2 regions of the Streptomyces sp. NPDC041200 genome follow, and region 2 is predicted to be linked to the other one. Evidence: riboswitches for the same ligand, from Rfam matches in the RefSeq annotation. Region 2 holds a riboswitch; the other holds the start of a gene.
The links. Region 2 has a riboswitch for thiamine pyrophosphate ahead of thiO (glycine oxidase ThiO). Riboswitches for the same ligand answer to the same signal wherever they lie in the genome.
Positions count from the first base shown of each region.

Region 1: it holds a riboswitch for thiamine pyrophosphate, as region 2 does, so the genes downstream of both, ACZ6CL_RS04555 (thiamine ABC transporter substrate-binding protein) here and thiO (glycine oxidase ThiO) in region 2, are expected to answer to the same signal.

Region 1 is NZ_JBVIZF010000001.1:966,695-973,900, reverse strand. It holds gene ACZ6CL_RS04565 (ABC transporter ATP-binding protein) at 1-680, opposite strand, end outside; gene ACZ6CL_RS04560 (ABC transporter permease) at 696-2,309, opposite strand; gene ACZ6CL_RS04555 (thiamine ABC transporter substrate-binding protein) at 2,405-3,478, opposite strand; TPP riboswitch at 3,474-3,578, opposite strand; gene rlmN (dual-specificity RNA methyltransferase RlmN) at 3,644-4,750, opposite strand; gene ACZ6CL_RS04545 (phosphatidate cytidylyltransferase) at 4,836-6,014, opposite strand; gene frr (ribosome recycling factor) at 6,014-6,571, opposite strand; gene pyrH (UMP kinase) at 6,676-7,206, opposite strand, start outside.
Region 2 is NZ_JBVIZF010000003.1:90,356-97,561, reverse strand. It holds gene pknB (Stk1 family PASTA domain-containing Ser/Thr kinase) at 1-514, opposite strand, end outside; gene ACZ6CL_RS10060 (SRPBCC domain-containing protein) at 602-1,072, opposite strand; gene ACZ6CL_RS10055 (thiazole synthase) at 1,137-1,982, opposite strand; gene thiS (sulfur carrier protein ThiS) at 1,988-2,200, opposite strand; gene thiO (glycine oxidase ThiO) at 2,197-3,525, opposite strand; TPP riboswitch at 3,524-3,637, opposite strand; gene ACZ6CL_RS10040 (NAD(P)/FAD-dependent oxidoreductase) at 3,833-5,065, shown strand; gene ACZ6CL_RS10035 (Rv2175c family DNA-binding protein) at 5,189-5,554, shown strand; gene thiE (thiamine phosphate synthase) at 5,651-6,298, shown strand; gene metF (methylenetetrahydrofolate reductase [NAD(P)H]) at 6,420-7,206, shown strand, end outside.

The DNA.
Region 1 (7,206 bases), on a different contig from region 2:
GGGTGCTGCCACACCTCCAGCGGGGTGCCGGACTGCGCGATCCGCCCGTCCTCCATGACCACGACCCGGTCGGCGAGCGCGAAGGCCTCCCCCTGGTCGTGGGTGACGGCGAGGACCGTGGTGCCCAGCCGGGCGAACAGCTCGCGCAGTTCCACGACCAGTCGCTCCCGCAGCCCGCGGTCGAGCTGGCCCAGCGGCTCGTCCAGCATCAGCAGCCGCGGCCGCGGCGCCAGTGCGCGGGCGAGCGCGACGCGCTGCTGCTCACCGCCGGACAGCGAGTCGACCGGCCGCCGCTGCGCGCCGGGCAGTCCGACCAGCTCCAGCAGTTCGGCCACCCGGCGGTCCGCCTCCGCGCGCCCGGTGCCCCGCATCCGCAGCCCGAAGGCGACGTTGCCGCCCACGTCGCGCTGCGGGAAGAGCTGATGGTCCTGGAACATCAGCCCCACACCGCGCCGGTGGGTGGGCACACCGCTCTGGTCGCGGCCCCCGAGCCACACCCGGCCGGAAGCGGCGCGCTGGAGTCCGGCGACCACGCGCAGCAGGGTGGACTTGCCGCTGCCGCTGGGGCCCAGCACACAGACCGTCTCCTGCTCGGCGACGGCCAGGTCGACGGCGTCGAGCGCGTCGTGGCGGCCGTACCTGACCGTCACCTCGTCCAGTCGCAGCAGCGGCGGCGTCATCAGGGTCCCCCCATCTCAGAACTCCCCCGAGCGGTCGGTGCGGACGCGTTCCAGCGCCAGCAGGGAGCAGGCGCACACCAGCATCAGGATCGTGCTCAGGGCCATCGCCTGCCCGTAGTTGAGCTGTCCGGCGCGGCCCAGGAAACGCGCCACGGCCACCGGGAGGGTGGGCAGGTCGGGGCGGGCGATGAACACCGTGGCCCCGAACTCGCCGAGCGATACGGCGAACGCGAACCCCGCCGCGACCGCCAGCGCCCGCCCCACCAGCGGCAGGTCCACCTCGCGCCAGGCCCGCAGCGGGGAGGCGCCGAGCACGGCGGCGGCCTCCCGCAGCCGGTGGTCCACGGCCCGCAGGACGGGCAGCATCGTGCGGACCACGAAGGGCACGCCGACCAGGGACTGGGCGAGCGGGACGATGACCCAGGACGCGCGCAGGTCCAGCGGGGGTTCGTCGAGCGCGATGAGGAAGCCGAAGCCTACGGTGACCGCCGAGGTGCCCAGCGGCAGCATCAGCAGCGCGTCGAAACCGCGGACGAAACGCCCCGCCCTCCGGGTGAGCGCGGCGGCGGCGAGACCGCCGACGACGAGGGCGAAGAGGGTGGCGACGGCCGCGTACTGGAGGGAGTTCCCGATGGCGTCCACGGGAGCCACGAAGAAGGTGCCGCCGCTGTCGGCGGCGGACTGGAGCGCCCGGTAGTACGTGAATCCGTAGCCGTCCGGCCCGTGCAGCGAGCGCTCCACCAGCACAGCGAGCGGCAGCACGATCAGCAGCGCGACGACGGCCAGCACCCCCGCGAGCAGCCCCCACTGCGCCGGGCCCTGGGGGCGGCGCGCGGTCCGGGCGGCGTCGACGAGCCGCAGGGCGCCCTCCCGGCGCCGTACGGTCCAGGCGTGCAGGGCGAGGACGGCCGCGACCGCCGCGAACTGGACGAGGGTGAGCACCGCGGCCGTCGGCAGGTCGAGCAGCTGCGCGGTCTGCCGGTAGATGGCCACCTCCAGGGTGGCGTAGCGCGGGCCGCCGAGGATCTGGATCACCCCGAAGGAGGTGAACGTGAACAGGAAGACCATCAGCGCGGCGGCGGCCACGGCGGGGCCCAGCGCGGGCAGGGTGACCCGGCGCCAGGCGGCGAGGCGGCTCGCGCCGAGCACCCGGGCGGCCTCCTCCTGGCGCGGGTCGAGCTGCGCCCACAGCCCGCCGACGGTGCGGACGACCACCGCGTAGTTGAAGAAGACGTGGGCCAGCAGAATCGCCCAGACGCTGGTGTCCAGCCGTATCCCCCACAGCTCGTCCAGCAGCCCGCCCCGGCCGAGCAGCCCCAGGAACGCCGATCCGGCGACCACGGTCGGCAGCACGAACGGCACGGTCACCACGGCGCGCAGCAGCCCCTTGCCGGGGAAGGCGAAGCGGGCGAAGACATACGCGCCGGGCAGCGCGACCGCCAGGGTCAGCCCGGTCGAGGCGGCCGCCTGCCAGCCGGTGAACCACAGCGTGTGCAGGACGGACGGATCGCCCAGCACCTCGGGTATCCGCCCGAGCCGCCACCGGCCGTCGGCGCGCAGCCCGCGGGTGACGATCGCGGCCACCGGATACGCGAAGAAGACACCGAAGAAGGCCAGCGGGACGGCCATCAGGGCGAACCGCAGGGCGGCGCCGCGACCGTTCCGCCCCCCGCCCTTCTCACGGTTCTCGCGCTTCTCGGGCTTCTCGGGCTTCTCGCGGGGCGCTACAGAACGAGCGAGGACCATGCCTTGACCCAGGGCTCACGGTTCTTGGCGATCTTCCGCGGGGGCAGCGTGGCCGGGTCGGCGACCTTGGCCCCGTACCGGGTGAAGATCTCCGGCAGCTTCGCGTCCTCGCGCACCGGATTGACGTACATGTTCAGCGGTACGTCCTCCTGGAAGCGCTTGGTCAGCAGGAAGTCCAGCAGCGCCTTGCCCCCCTTGGTGTTGCCCGCGCCCTTCAGCAGCCCGGCGAACTCCGTCTGCCGGAAGCAGGTGCCCTCCGCCACCCCGGTGGGGGCCTTCGCGGGCTTCGACTTCGCGTCGGCCACCTCGGCGGGCGGGCTGGAGGCGTACGAGACGACGAGCGGCTTGTCGCCCTTGGCGCCGCCCGCCGAGCCGGAGAAGCGGTCGTTGTAGGCCTGCTCCCAGCCGTCGACCACCTCGACGCCGTTGGCCCGCAGCTTCTTCCAGTAGTCCCGCCAGCCGTGGTCGCCGTAGCGGGCGGCGGTGCCGAGCAGGAAGGCGAGGCCGGGGGACGAGGTGGCGGCGTTCTCGGTGACCAGGAGGTTCTTGTACGCGGGCTTGGTCAGATCGGCGAACGTCTTCGGCGGCGCGAGCTTCTCGCGCTCGAAGTACGCGCGGTCGTAGTTGACGCAGATGTCGCCGTAGTCGACCGGGGTGACACGGTGCTTCGCCTGGTCGAGCTGATGCGCGGCCGGGACCTTGTCCAGGCCCTTCGCCTCGTACGGCGTGAACAGGTCATTGTCCAGCGCGCGGGAGAGGAGGGTGTTGTCGACGCCGAAGAACACATCGCCCTGCGGATGGCCCTTGGACAGGATCGCCTGGTTGACGGCCGCCCCCGCGTCGCCCCCGGCCTGTACCCGCACCTTGTAGCCGGTGGTGCGGGTGAACTCCTTGAGGACCGCCTTGGACGCCGCGAACGAATCGTGCGAGACCAGGGTGACGGTCTTGGAGTCCTTGCCCTCCGCCCCGCCCCCGCCGCAGCCGCTGAGGACGCCGGTGCCGAGGGAACCGACGAGGGCGGCGGTGATCGCACGCCGAAGATGGCTGTTCATCGTGAGGCTGACTCCCTACGCCGGTATGACCCGGATCAGGTTGGAGGGTCTGCGGCCGTGCCGCACTCTCAGCGCGTTTCGCGCTCCCCTGTCGGAATGTTCGGTTGTCCGTCGCTACGGGATGGTTGTACGACGGTTGTGCGAAGGCACCGTATCAGCCGGTGGTCAGCGCTCCGTGGCCGCCAACTGGCCGCACGCCCCGTCGATCTCCTGCCCCCGGGTGTCCCGGACGGTCACCGGCACCCCGTGCCGCTCCAGGGCCGCCACGAACGCCCTCTCGTCCTCCGGCCGGGACGCCGTCCACTTGGAGCCAGGCGTCGGGTTGAGCGGGATGAGGTTGACGTGCACCCGGTGGCCCTTGAGGAGCCGACCGAGCAGATCGGCGCGCCAGGCCTGGTCGTTGATGTCCTTGATCAGGGCGTACTCGATGGAGATCCGGCGGCCGGACTTCTCCGCGTACTCCCACGCCGCGTCCAGGACCTCGCGCACCTTCCAGCGGGTGTTGACCGGGACGAGGGTGTCGCGCAGCTCGTCGTCGGGCGCGTGGAGGGAGACCGCGAGGCGGCACTTGAAGCCCTCGTCGGCGAACCGCAGCATCGCCGGGACCAGTCCCACGGTCGAGACGGTGATGCCGCGCTGGGACAGACCGAGGCCGTCCGGCTCGGGGTCGGTGAGCCTGCGGATGGCACCGATGACCCGGTTGTAGTTGGCCAGCGGCTCGCCCATGCCCATGAAGACGATGTTGGACAGCCGCGCCGGGCCGCCGGGGATCTCCCCGTCCCGCAGCGCCCGCATGCCGTCGACGATCTGGTGCACGATCTCGGCGGTCGACAGGTTGCGGTCCAGACCCGCCTGGCCGGTGGCGCAGAACGGGCAGTTCATGCCGCAGCCCGCCTGGGAGCTGATGCACATGGTGACCCGGTCCGGGTAGCGCATCAGCACGGACTCGACGAGCGTGCCGTCGAAGAGCCGCCACAGGGTCTTGCGGGTGGTGTCGTCGTCGCAGCTGATGTGCCGCACCACGCTCATCAGGTCCGGCAGCAGCCCGGTCGCCAGCTTCTCGCGCGCGGCGGCCGGGATGTCGGTCCACTGTGCGGGGTCGTCGGTGTAGCGGGCGAAGTAGTGACGCGACACCTGCCCGGCCCGGAAGGGCTTCTCCCCGAGCGCGGCGACGGCCTCGCGGCGCTCGGCGGGGCTGAGGTCGGCGAGATGCCGCGGGGGCTTCTTGGCCCCACGCGGCACGGCGAAAGTGAGTTCTCCGGGCTTAGGCATGGCCGTACCAGTGTCGCAGACATGCGGAAGGCCCCGCGCCACGGGCGGCACGGGGCCCTGAACAGCCTTGTTCGCTACGTACGGCTCAGCCGCCGCCCACGAAGATCACCAGCAGCAGCCACACCACGGGCGCGGTGGGCAGCAGCGAGTCGAGCCGGTCCATGATCCCGCCGTGGCCGGGCAGCAGCTTGCCCATGTCCTTGATGCCGAGGTCACGCTTGATCATGGACTCGCCGAGGTCCCCCAGGGTCGCGCTGACCGCGACGGCGAGGCCGAGCAGCAGCCCCTGCCACCACACGCCGCCCTCGATGAGGTACTGCATGCACAGCGCCCCCGCGACCATCGCGAACGCCACCGCGCCCATCAGTCCCTCGCGGGTCTTGCCGGGGCTGATGCGGGGCGCGAGCGGATGCTTGCCGAAGCGCCAGCCGACCGCGTACGCGCCGGTGTCGCTCACCACGGTCAGCAGCAGGAAGGTCAGCACCCGCTGCGCGCCGTCGGGCGCGGCCAGTATGAGCGCCACGAAGGTGGCGAGGAACGGCACGTAGAAGGCGGCGAAGACGCCCGCCGTGACGTCCCTGAGGTAGTTGTCGGGTGGCTCGGTCATCCGCCACACGAGCACGGCGAGCGCCGTGAGCGACACCGCCACCCAGGCGCCCTGCGCCCCGCGCACATAGCCCGCGACGACCATGGCGACGCCGCCGACTGCGAGCGGCACCAGGGGAACCCGGATGTCCTTCCGCTCGGCCAGCCGGGAGGTCAGCTCCCACAGCCCGACGACCACGGCGACCGCTATCACGCCGATGAACACGGGCTTGTAGATGAAGAGCGACGCGATGATGATCACGCCGAGGCCGACGCCCACCCCTATCGCGGCGCGCAGATCGCGGCCCGCGCTCTTCTTCTTCGTGCCCTGACCGCCGCCGCTGCCGGGCGCGCTCCCGGCGGACTCGGGGCCGGGGCCGGGGGGCGTCGGCGGCTGCCCGGCGGGCGGCTGCCGGGGGCCGGGCCGCGGCTCGCGCTCATCGCGGAACAAGGGGCCGCCCGGCCGGGCGGCCCCCCGGTCACGGCCGGCGGCGTCGCCGGGATCGCCGCCTGCGTGCGGCACGGTGGGCATGGGGCGAGTCTGCGCCGCTTCGGCCACGTCGTGCGCGGGACCCGCCGAAGAAGGGGGCACCTCCCAGCCGTAGCCGGGGGAGGTGCCCTGATCAGTCGGTCCCCAGAGTCCGGCGCGTGGTGGGGCCCCCCAGGAAGAGTCGTTCATCAGACCTCGAGCAGCTCGGCTTCCTTGTGCTTGAGCAGCTCATCCACCTGCGCGACGTACTTCGCGGTGAGGTCGTCGAGCTCCTTCTCGGCACGGCGGCCCTCGTCCTCGCCGACCTCGCCGTCCTTGATCAGCTTGTCGATCGACTCCTTGGCCTTGCGCCGGATGCTGCGGATCGAGATCTTCGCGTCCTCGCCCTTGCCCTTGGCGACCTTGATGAACTCCTTGCGGCGCTGCTCGGTCAGCTCGGGGAACACCACTCGGATGATGTTGCCGTCGTTGCTGGGGTTGACCCCCAGGTCCGAGTCGCGGATCGCCTGCTCGATGTTGCGCAGCGCGCTCTTGTCGAACGGCGTGATCACAGCCATGCGCGGCTCGGGCACCGAGAACGACGCGAGCTGGTTGATCGGCGTCAGCGCACCGTAGTAGTCCGCCACGATCTTGTTGAACATCGCCGGGTGCGCACGCCCGGTGCGGATCGCGGCGAAGTCCTCCTTGGCGACCACAACGGCCTTCTCCATCTTCTCCTCGGCCTCGAGGAGGATTTCTTCGATCACCACTTGCTCCTGGTGTTATCCGTAAGCAGAGCCTCGCCCCTGCGTGCGTCTTCTCCTGCACGGTGTCCGACCGGCAGGCCGTTGTCCATCCCCCGAACGAGCCGTCAGGCGCGTACGTCCCGGTCGCTCACGAGCGTGCCGATCTTCTCACCCTTCACCGCGCGCGCGATATTTCCTTCGGCGGTCAGCTCGAAAACCAGGATCGGCAGCTTGTTGTCCCGGCAGAGGGTGATCGCGGTGGCGTCGGCGACCTTGAGGTCCCGGGTGATCACCTCGCTGTACTCCAGCGCGTCGAACTTGACGGCGTCCGGGTTCCGCTTGGGGTCGGAGTCATAGACCCCGTCGACCCCGTTCTTGCCCATGAGCAGCGCCTCGGCGTCGATCTCTAGGGCACGCTGGGCGGCGGTGGTGTCCGTGGAGAAGTACGGCATGCCCATGCCCGCGCCGAAGATCACGACGCGTCCCTTCTCCAGGTGGCGCACCGCGCGCAGCGGGATGTACGGCTCCGCGACCTGGCCCATGGTGATGGCGGTCTGGACGCGGGAGTCGATGCCCTCCTTCTCCAGGAAGTCCTGGAGAGCGAGGCAGTTCATGACGGTGCCGAGCATGCCCATGTAGTCCGAGCGCGCCCGGTC
Region 2 (7,206 bases):
CGCTGGTGTTGGTGTCCACCGCCCTGACCAGGCCGAAGTCGGCGACCTTGACCCGGCCGTCGTCGCCGATCAGCACGTTCTCCGGCTTCATGTCGCGGTGGACGAAGCCCGCCCGGTGGGCGGCGCCGAGCGCGGCGAGCACCGGTTCCAGGATGTCCAGCGCGGCACGCGGCTGGAGGGCGCCGCGCTCGCGCAGGACGTCACGCAGGGTGCACCCGGCGACGTACTCCATGGCGAGGTAGACGTGCGCGCCGTCGGTGCCCTGGTCGTAGACGCCGACCACATTGGCGTGCGCGAGTCTGGCGACGGACTTGGCCTCGCGGATGAAGCGGTCCACGAAGGCGGTGTCCGAGGCGAGGCTCTGGTGCATCACCTTCAGGGCGAGTACGCGGTCGAGCCGGGTGTCGACGGCCCGGTAGACCGTCGCCATCCCGCCGACGGCGATGCGCGCCTCAACGCGGTATCGGCCGTCGAGCACCTGCCCGACCAGAGGGTCCTGGAGCGTCGTATCCACGAGAAGGCAGTCTACGAGCCGTCACGGCCGCGCCGGGCCGCCTCCCCATCTCCGGTGCTGACTGCGACACAACGGTGACCTGTGGCCTCAGTTGTGCGAGGCGGCGGCCAGCGCGGCCAGCTCCTCGCACGCGGAGGTCCAGGCCAGGGCGGCGGACTCGGCGTGCCGGGCCTTGGCGTCGTCCGGGAGGTCGAGCGCGCGGATACCGGTCTCGGTGAGGCGGAGGCGGGTGCCCGCGCCCTCCGGGGAGAGCGTGAACTCGACCACGGTGGCCTGGCCGGGACCGACCGGGGCGCGGTCGGGCGCGTGGGCCAGCCGGAAGCGGAACAGGGCGTCGGGCACCGCCTGCTCGACCCGGCCGTGGAACTCCCCGTGCTCGTCCCAGCGGAAGCGGACGGTGCCGCCGGGGCGCGGGTCGATCTCACAGCCGCCGGGGGCATACCAGGTACGGATGTGCTCCGGCGTGGTCAGCACCCGCCAGACGCGGTCGATGGGGGCGGAGACGTATGTCTCACGTTCGATCCGGTCGGCCACGGGCACGGCTGTCGGCTCCCTCACGGCGACCACCTCCGCATTCCACGGTAGGCCGCCCCGGACGGCCGCGTCGGCCGCTTCGGCCGCGTTACGCGAAGGCGGGCCGCTCCGGGTCGAGCGCGGCCAGCCCCTCGGCCGGGGACGACGCCTCGGCGAAGTGGCGGCGGGGGATACGGCCCGCCCGGTGCGCGAGCCGCCCCGCGGCCACCGCGTGCCGCATCGCCCCGGCCATCAGCACCGGCTCCTGGGCGCGGGTCACGGCCGAGGCCAGCATGACCGCGGCGCACCCCAGCTCCATGGCGAGCGCCGCGTCGGACGCCGTACCCGCGCCCGCGTCGAGGATCACCGGGACCTGGGCCCGCTCGGTGATCAGCTGGAAGTTGTGCGGGTTGCGGATGCCGAGGCCGGAGCCGATCGGCGAGCCCAGCGGCATGATCGCGGCACAGCCGACGTCCTCCAGCTTCCGGGCCAGCACCGGGTCGTCGTTGGTGTACGGCAGGACCGTGAAGCCGTCGTCCACCAGGGTCTCGGCGGCGTCCAGCGTCTCGATCGGGTCGGGGAGCAGGGTGCGCTCGTCGGCGATGACCTCCAGCTTCACCCAGTCGGTACCCAGCGCCTCGCGGGCGAGCCGGGCGGTCAGCACGGCCTCCCCGGCGGTGAAGCAGCCCGCGGTGTTGGGCAGCGGGCGGATGCCGTGCCGGTTCAGTACGGACAGCACCGAGCCCTGCACCGCGGGGTCCAGGCGGCGCATCGCGACCGTGGTCAGCTCGGTGCCGGAGGCGATCAGCGACCGCTCCATGATGTCCAGGCTGGGCGCGCCGCCGGTGCCCATGATCAGGCGGGAGCCGAAGGACGTACCGGCGATGGTGAGCGGATCGGCGTCGGTGAGGACCTGATCCAGCGTCGTGGGGTGCGACGTTATGGGGTGAGACATGAGGGTCAGCCTCCTTGGACCGCGGTGAGGACCTCGACGCGATCGCCGTCGCCGAGCGGGGTCGCGGGCCACTGGCCGCGCGGGACGACCGTCTCGTTGACGGCCGCGGCGACGCCCGAGGGCGCCTGGGTGAGGGTCGCGACGACCCCGTCGAGGGTGGTCCCGCCGGGCAGTTCGCGGGGCTCGCCGTTCACGGTGACGCTCAGGGTGACGGTCATGCGGTGTGCTCCTGTACTGCTGCTGCCTGTGCTGCCGCTGCCTGTGCTGCCGCTGTCTGTGCGGCTGCTGTCTGTCCTGCCGCCGTCTGCGCTGCCGCTGGGGGATTCGCGGTGGCCGCGAAGCGCCGCGGGGAGAACGGCCGCGCCTCGGGCGGGAGTTCGCCGCTGGTCAGCGCCTCGGCCATGGCGTCGCCGGTGATCGGGGTCAGCAGGACGCCGTTGCGGTAGTGGCCGGTGGCCAGCTGGAGGCCCGGCAGCTCGGTCGGGCCGAGCAGCGGGGCGTTGTCGGGGGAGCCGGGGCGCAGCCCGGCGAGGGTCTCGACGAGCGGCAGTTCGGTGATGCCGGGCACCAGCTCGTGCGCGTCGCGCAGCAGCTCGTACACCCCGCCCGCGGTGACCGTGGTGTCCCAGCCCAGCTCCTCGCTGGTCGCGCCGACGACCAGCTCGCCGTTCTCGCGCGGCACGAGGTAGACGTGGCCGCCGCGCACCACGGCCCGCACGGTCCGGGACAGGAAGGGCGCGTACGGGCCGGGCACCGACAGCCGCAGCACCTGGCCCTTGACGGGGCGTACGGGCGGCAGGACCTCCTCGGGGACGCCCGGGAACCGCCCGCTGAGGCTGCCCGCGGCCAGCACGGTCTGCCCGGCGGTCAGCCGGGTGCGCGCGTCGTCGGCCAGCTCGGCGCCGGTGGCCCGGCCGCCGTCGCCGTCCAGCAGCAGCCGCTCGGCGCGGACGCGGTGGAGGGCCACTCCGGCGCGCTCGCACGCCGCCAGCAGCGCGGCCGCCAGCCGCCGCGGGTCGACCTGGTGGTCGCCGTCGACGCGCAGGCCCCCGCGCACGCCCGGCGCGAGCATTGGCTCCAGGCGCCTGCATTCGCGCCCCGTCAACCACTGTGAGTCCAGACCGAGCCGCTGCTGGAAGGCGTGCAGCTCGCGCAGATGGGCGCGGTCGTCCGCGTCGAGCGCGACCGAGAGGGTGCCGCAGGTGCGGAAGGCCAGGTCATGGCCGCTCGCCTCTTCCAGCTCCGCCACGAAGGACGGATAGCGGCGCGCCGAGGCCAGATTCAACCCGAGCAGGGTCTGCTCGCCGTAGTGCAGCTCGGTGACGGCCGCCAGCATCCCGGCCGCGACCTGGGCGGCCCCGCCGCCGGGGGCCGGGTCGGCGACGGCGGTGCGCAGGCCCCGCTGGGCCGCCCGCCAGGCCGTGACCAGGCCGATGATGCCGCCGCCGATGACCAGGACGTCGTACGGTGCGGCGCTGCCCTGGGGCACGTGGGGTGCGTGGGCTGCTTGGTGTGCTCGAGGTGTGTGGTGTGGGGTGTGCATGGGCTGGTCGCCCCCTCCCTTCGCCGGCATGACCCGGATCAGGTTCGTACGGTCGGAGGCCGTGCCAGCCTCCCTCTCAGCCCGGTGCGCCCAGGCTCCCGCGAGTGCTCTGTCCGGCCACCCTAGTACGCGCCCCGAATCGGCCGGAAGGGAGCGTCCCGGGCGGGACCGGGCAGCAGGCCCCGCGCACCCGACACGACGGGGCGTCCGGCCCGCCGGGCTGTGCCCGAGATCTCGTCGTGCGCTCTCCGGTCCGCCCCACCTGCCGCAATACAGTGATCGTGTGAGCGATGAGACGACGAAGACGATGGCGTCCTCGGCGGGTGGCGGCGGACAGCGGGTGGTGATCGTCGGCGCGGGCATGGCGGGGGTGCAGACCGCCGTCGCGCTGCGTGAGCAGGGCTGGAGCGGGGAGATCCTGCTGCTGGGCGCCGAGCCCCACCAGCCGTACGACCGGCCGCCGCTGTCCAAGGCCGTACTGCTCGGCAAGGCCGAAGGGTCCGCGTTCGACGTGGACTTCGCCGCGCTCGGCATCGGGCTGCGGCTCGGCGTCGCCGTGACCGGGCTGGACACGGCCGGGCGGACGGTCACGACCGGGTCAGGACCGATCCCGTACGACGTCCTGGTGATCGCCACCGGCGCCGAGCCGATCGCCCTGCCCGGCAGCGAGGACGTGCCCGGTGTCCACCTCCTGCGCACCCTGGACGACGCCGAACGGCTGCGCCCGGTGCTCGCCCGGCAGGAGGAGATCGTGGTGGTCGGGGCGGGCTGGATCGGCGCGGAGTTCGCGACCGCGGCCCGCGAGGCGGGCTGCGCGGTGACGGTCGTCGAGGCCGCGGACCGGCCGCTGGTGGGCGCCCTCCCGGCGGAGGTCGCCGCCCATATGACCGGCTGGTACGCGGACTACGGCGCCACTCTGGTCACCGGCGCCCGGGTGACCGCGCTCGACCGGACCGGGCTGCAGCTCGGCGACGGCACCCGGCTGCGGGCCGGTGCGGTGGTCATCGGCATCGGCGCCCGGCCCGCGACCGGCTGGCTGGCCGGTTCGGACATCGAACTCGCCGAGGACCGGTCGGTCGTCGCCGACGAGGGGCTGCGCACGTCGGCGCCCGATGTGTACGCGGTCGGCGACTGCGCGTCCTTCCCCTCCGCCCGCTACGGGACCCGGCTGCTGGTGCACCACTGGGACAACGCGCTCCAGGGGCCGCGGACGGTCGCCGCCAATGTGGTCGGCAGCCGCACCGCGCACTTCCCCGGCCAGGTCTACGACCCGGTGCCGTACTTCTGGTCCGAGCAGTTCGGGCGGTTCGTGCAGTACGCGGGACACCACTCGGACGCCGACGAGCTGGTCTGGCGGGGCGATCCGGACGGCACAGCCTGGTCGGTGTGCTGGCTGCGGGACGGGGCGCTGGTCGCCCTGCTGGCGGTCGGCCGTCCGCGCGATCTGGCCCAGGGCCGCAAGCTGATCGAACGCGGCGCCCGGCTGGACCGCACCCGGGCCACGGATCCTTCCGTTCCGCTGAAGTCGGCCGTTCTGTGACGTCCGGACCTCCTCGGTGAGCAGGGGTTCGGGGCCCGGCCGGACCGGCGGCCCCGCATCCGGAGGCCCGCGCGGCGGACGCCCGGCTACCCACTGTCAGTCCCAGATGGCAGGCTTGTTCCTGTGACCGAGATTGACGCAAAGATCGATGCTCTCGTCCCCGCCTGGCTCACTCTCCCCGACGTCGCCGACCGGATCGGCGTCGAGGTGACACGCGTGAGGCAGCTGGTCAAGGAGGGCCAGCTGATCGCGGTGCGCCGTGGCGAGAACCGGGTGCTGCAGGTGCCCGAGGACTTCATCGGTGACGGAAAGGTCGTCAAGGGCCTCGTGGGCACCTTGACACTGCTCAAGGACGACGGCTTCAGTGACGAGGAGATGCTGGAGTGGCTCTTCACCCCTGACCCGAGCCTGCCGGGCACCCCGGCCCAGGCGCTGCGCGAGAATCGCGGCACGGAAGTGAAGCGGCGCGCGCAGGCGCTCGCCGTCTGACGCCGTCCGCCGTTTTCCGAACCACCACCAGGCGTACGGGCCGGGCAGACCGCTGCCCCGGCCCGTACGCCGCACGACCCGGGGGGAAAGCCACCCATGACCGCACGCGAGCAGCTGGCCGACGCCCGCCTCTACCTGTGCACCGACGCGCGCAAGCGCCAGGGCGACCTGCCGGAGTTCCTGGACGCCGTGCTGGCCGCCGGGGTGGACATCGTCCAGCTGCGGGAGAAGGGCATGGAGGCCGCCGAGGAGCTGGACCACCTCGCCGTCTTCGCCGACGCCTGCCGCCGCCACGGAAAGCTGCTCGCCGTCAACGACCGCGCGGACGTCGCCCATGCCAGCGGCGCCGACGTGCTCCACCTGGGCCAGGGCGACCTGCCGGTCCCGGCGGCGCGCGCCATCCTCGGCGACGGCCCGCTGATCGGGCGCTCCACCCACGCCGAGGCCGAGGTGGACGCGGCCCTCGCCGAGCCCGGCGTGGACTACTTCTGCACCGGCCCCTGCTGGCCCACCCCCACCAAGCCGGGCCGCCATGCCCCCGGCCTCTCCCTGGTCCGGCACGCCGCCGCCCGGCGCCCGGCCCGGCCCTGGTTCGCGATCGGCGGCATCGACGCGTCGAACCTGGACCAGGTCCTGGAGGCGGGCGCGCGCCGGGTTGTCGTGGTGCGGGCCATCACCGAGGCCACGGATCCGGCGGCGGCCACGGAAGCGCTGGCGAAGCGTGTGCGAGCGGCAGATGTCTAGCAGGTGTCGGAGTTGAGCCCGGCTCGATCTTTCCGTCCGCATTGCGGACAGGAGCCCGGCAAAACCCCCATAACCACGTTGCCGGGTGGGCGCCGACCACCCGGCTGGCTAACCTTCCCGTATGGCCCTAGGTACCGCTTCCACCAGGACTGATCGAGCCCTTACCGTGCGTGACCTGCTCGCGTCGGGTGAGCAATCGTATTCCTTCGAGTTCTTCGCCCCCAAAACGGACAGGGGGCAGCACACGCTGTGGAACGCCATCCGCCGGCTGGAGGCTGTCTCACCGACCTTCGTCTCCGTGACGTACGGCGCGGGTGGCTCCTCCCGTGAGGGCACCGTCCGCGCCACCGAGCAGATCGCGACCGACACCACCCTGACCCCCGTCGCGCACCTGACCGCGGTCAACCACTCCCTCGCCGAGCTGCGCAACATCATCGGCCAGTACGCCGGTGCCGGGATCCGGAACATGCTCGCCCTGCGCGGCGACCCGCCCGGGGACCCGATGGCGGACTGGGTCAAGCACCCCGACGGCATCACCTACGCCGCCGAGCTGGTCCGCCTGATCAAGGAGTCCGGGGACTTCTGCGTCGGCGTCGCCGCATTCCCCGAAATGCACCCGCGCTCGACGGACTGGGACACCGACATCCGTCACTTCGTCGACAAGTGCCGCGCGGGCGCCGACTTCGCGATCACCCAGATGTTCTTCTATCCGGAGGACTATCTGCGGCTGCGCGACCGGGTCGCGGCCTCGGGCTGTACGACACCGATCATCCCTGAGATCATGCCGGTCACGAACGTCAGGCAGATCGAGCGGTTCGCGCAGCTCAGCAACGCCGCCTTCCCGCCGGAGCTGGCCGAACGCATCCTGGCGGTGAAGGACGACGCGGCGGCTGTACGCTCGATCGGGA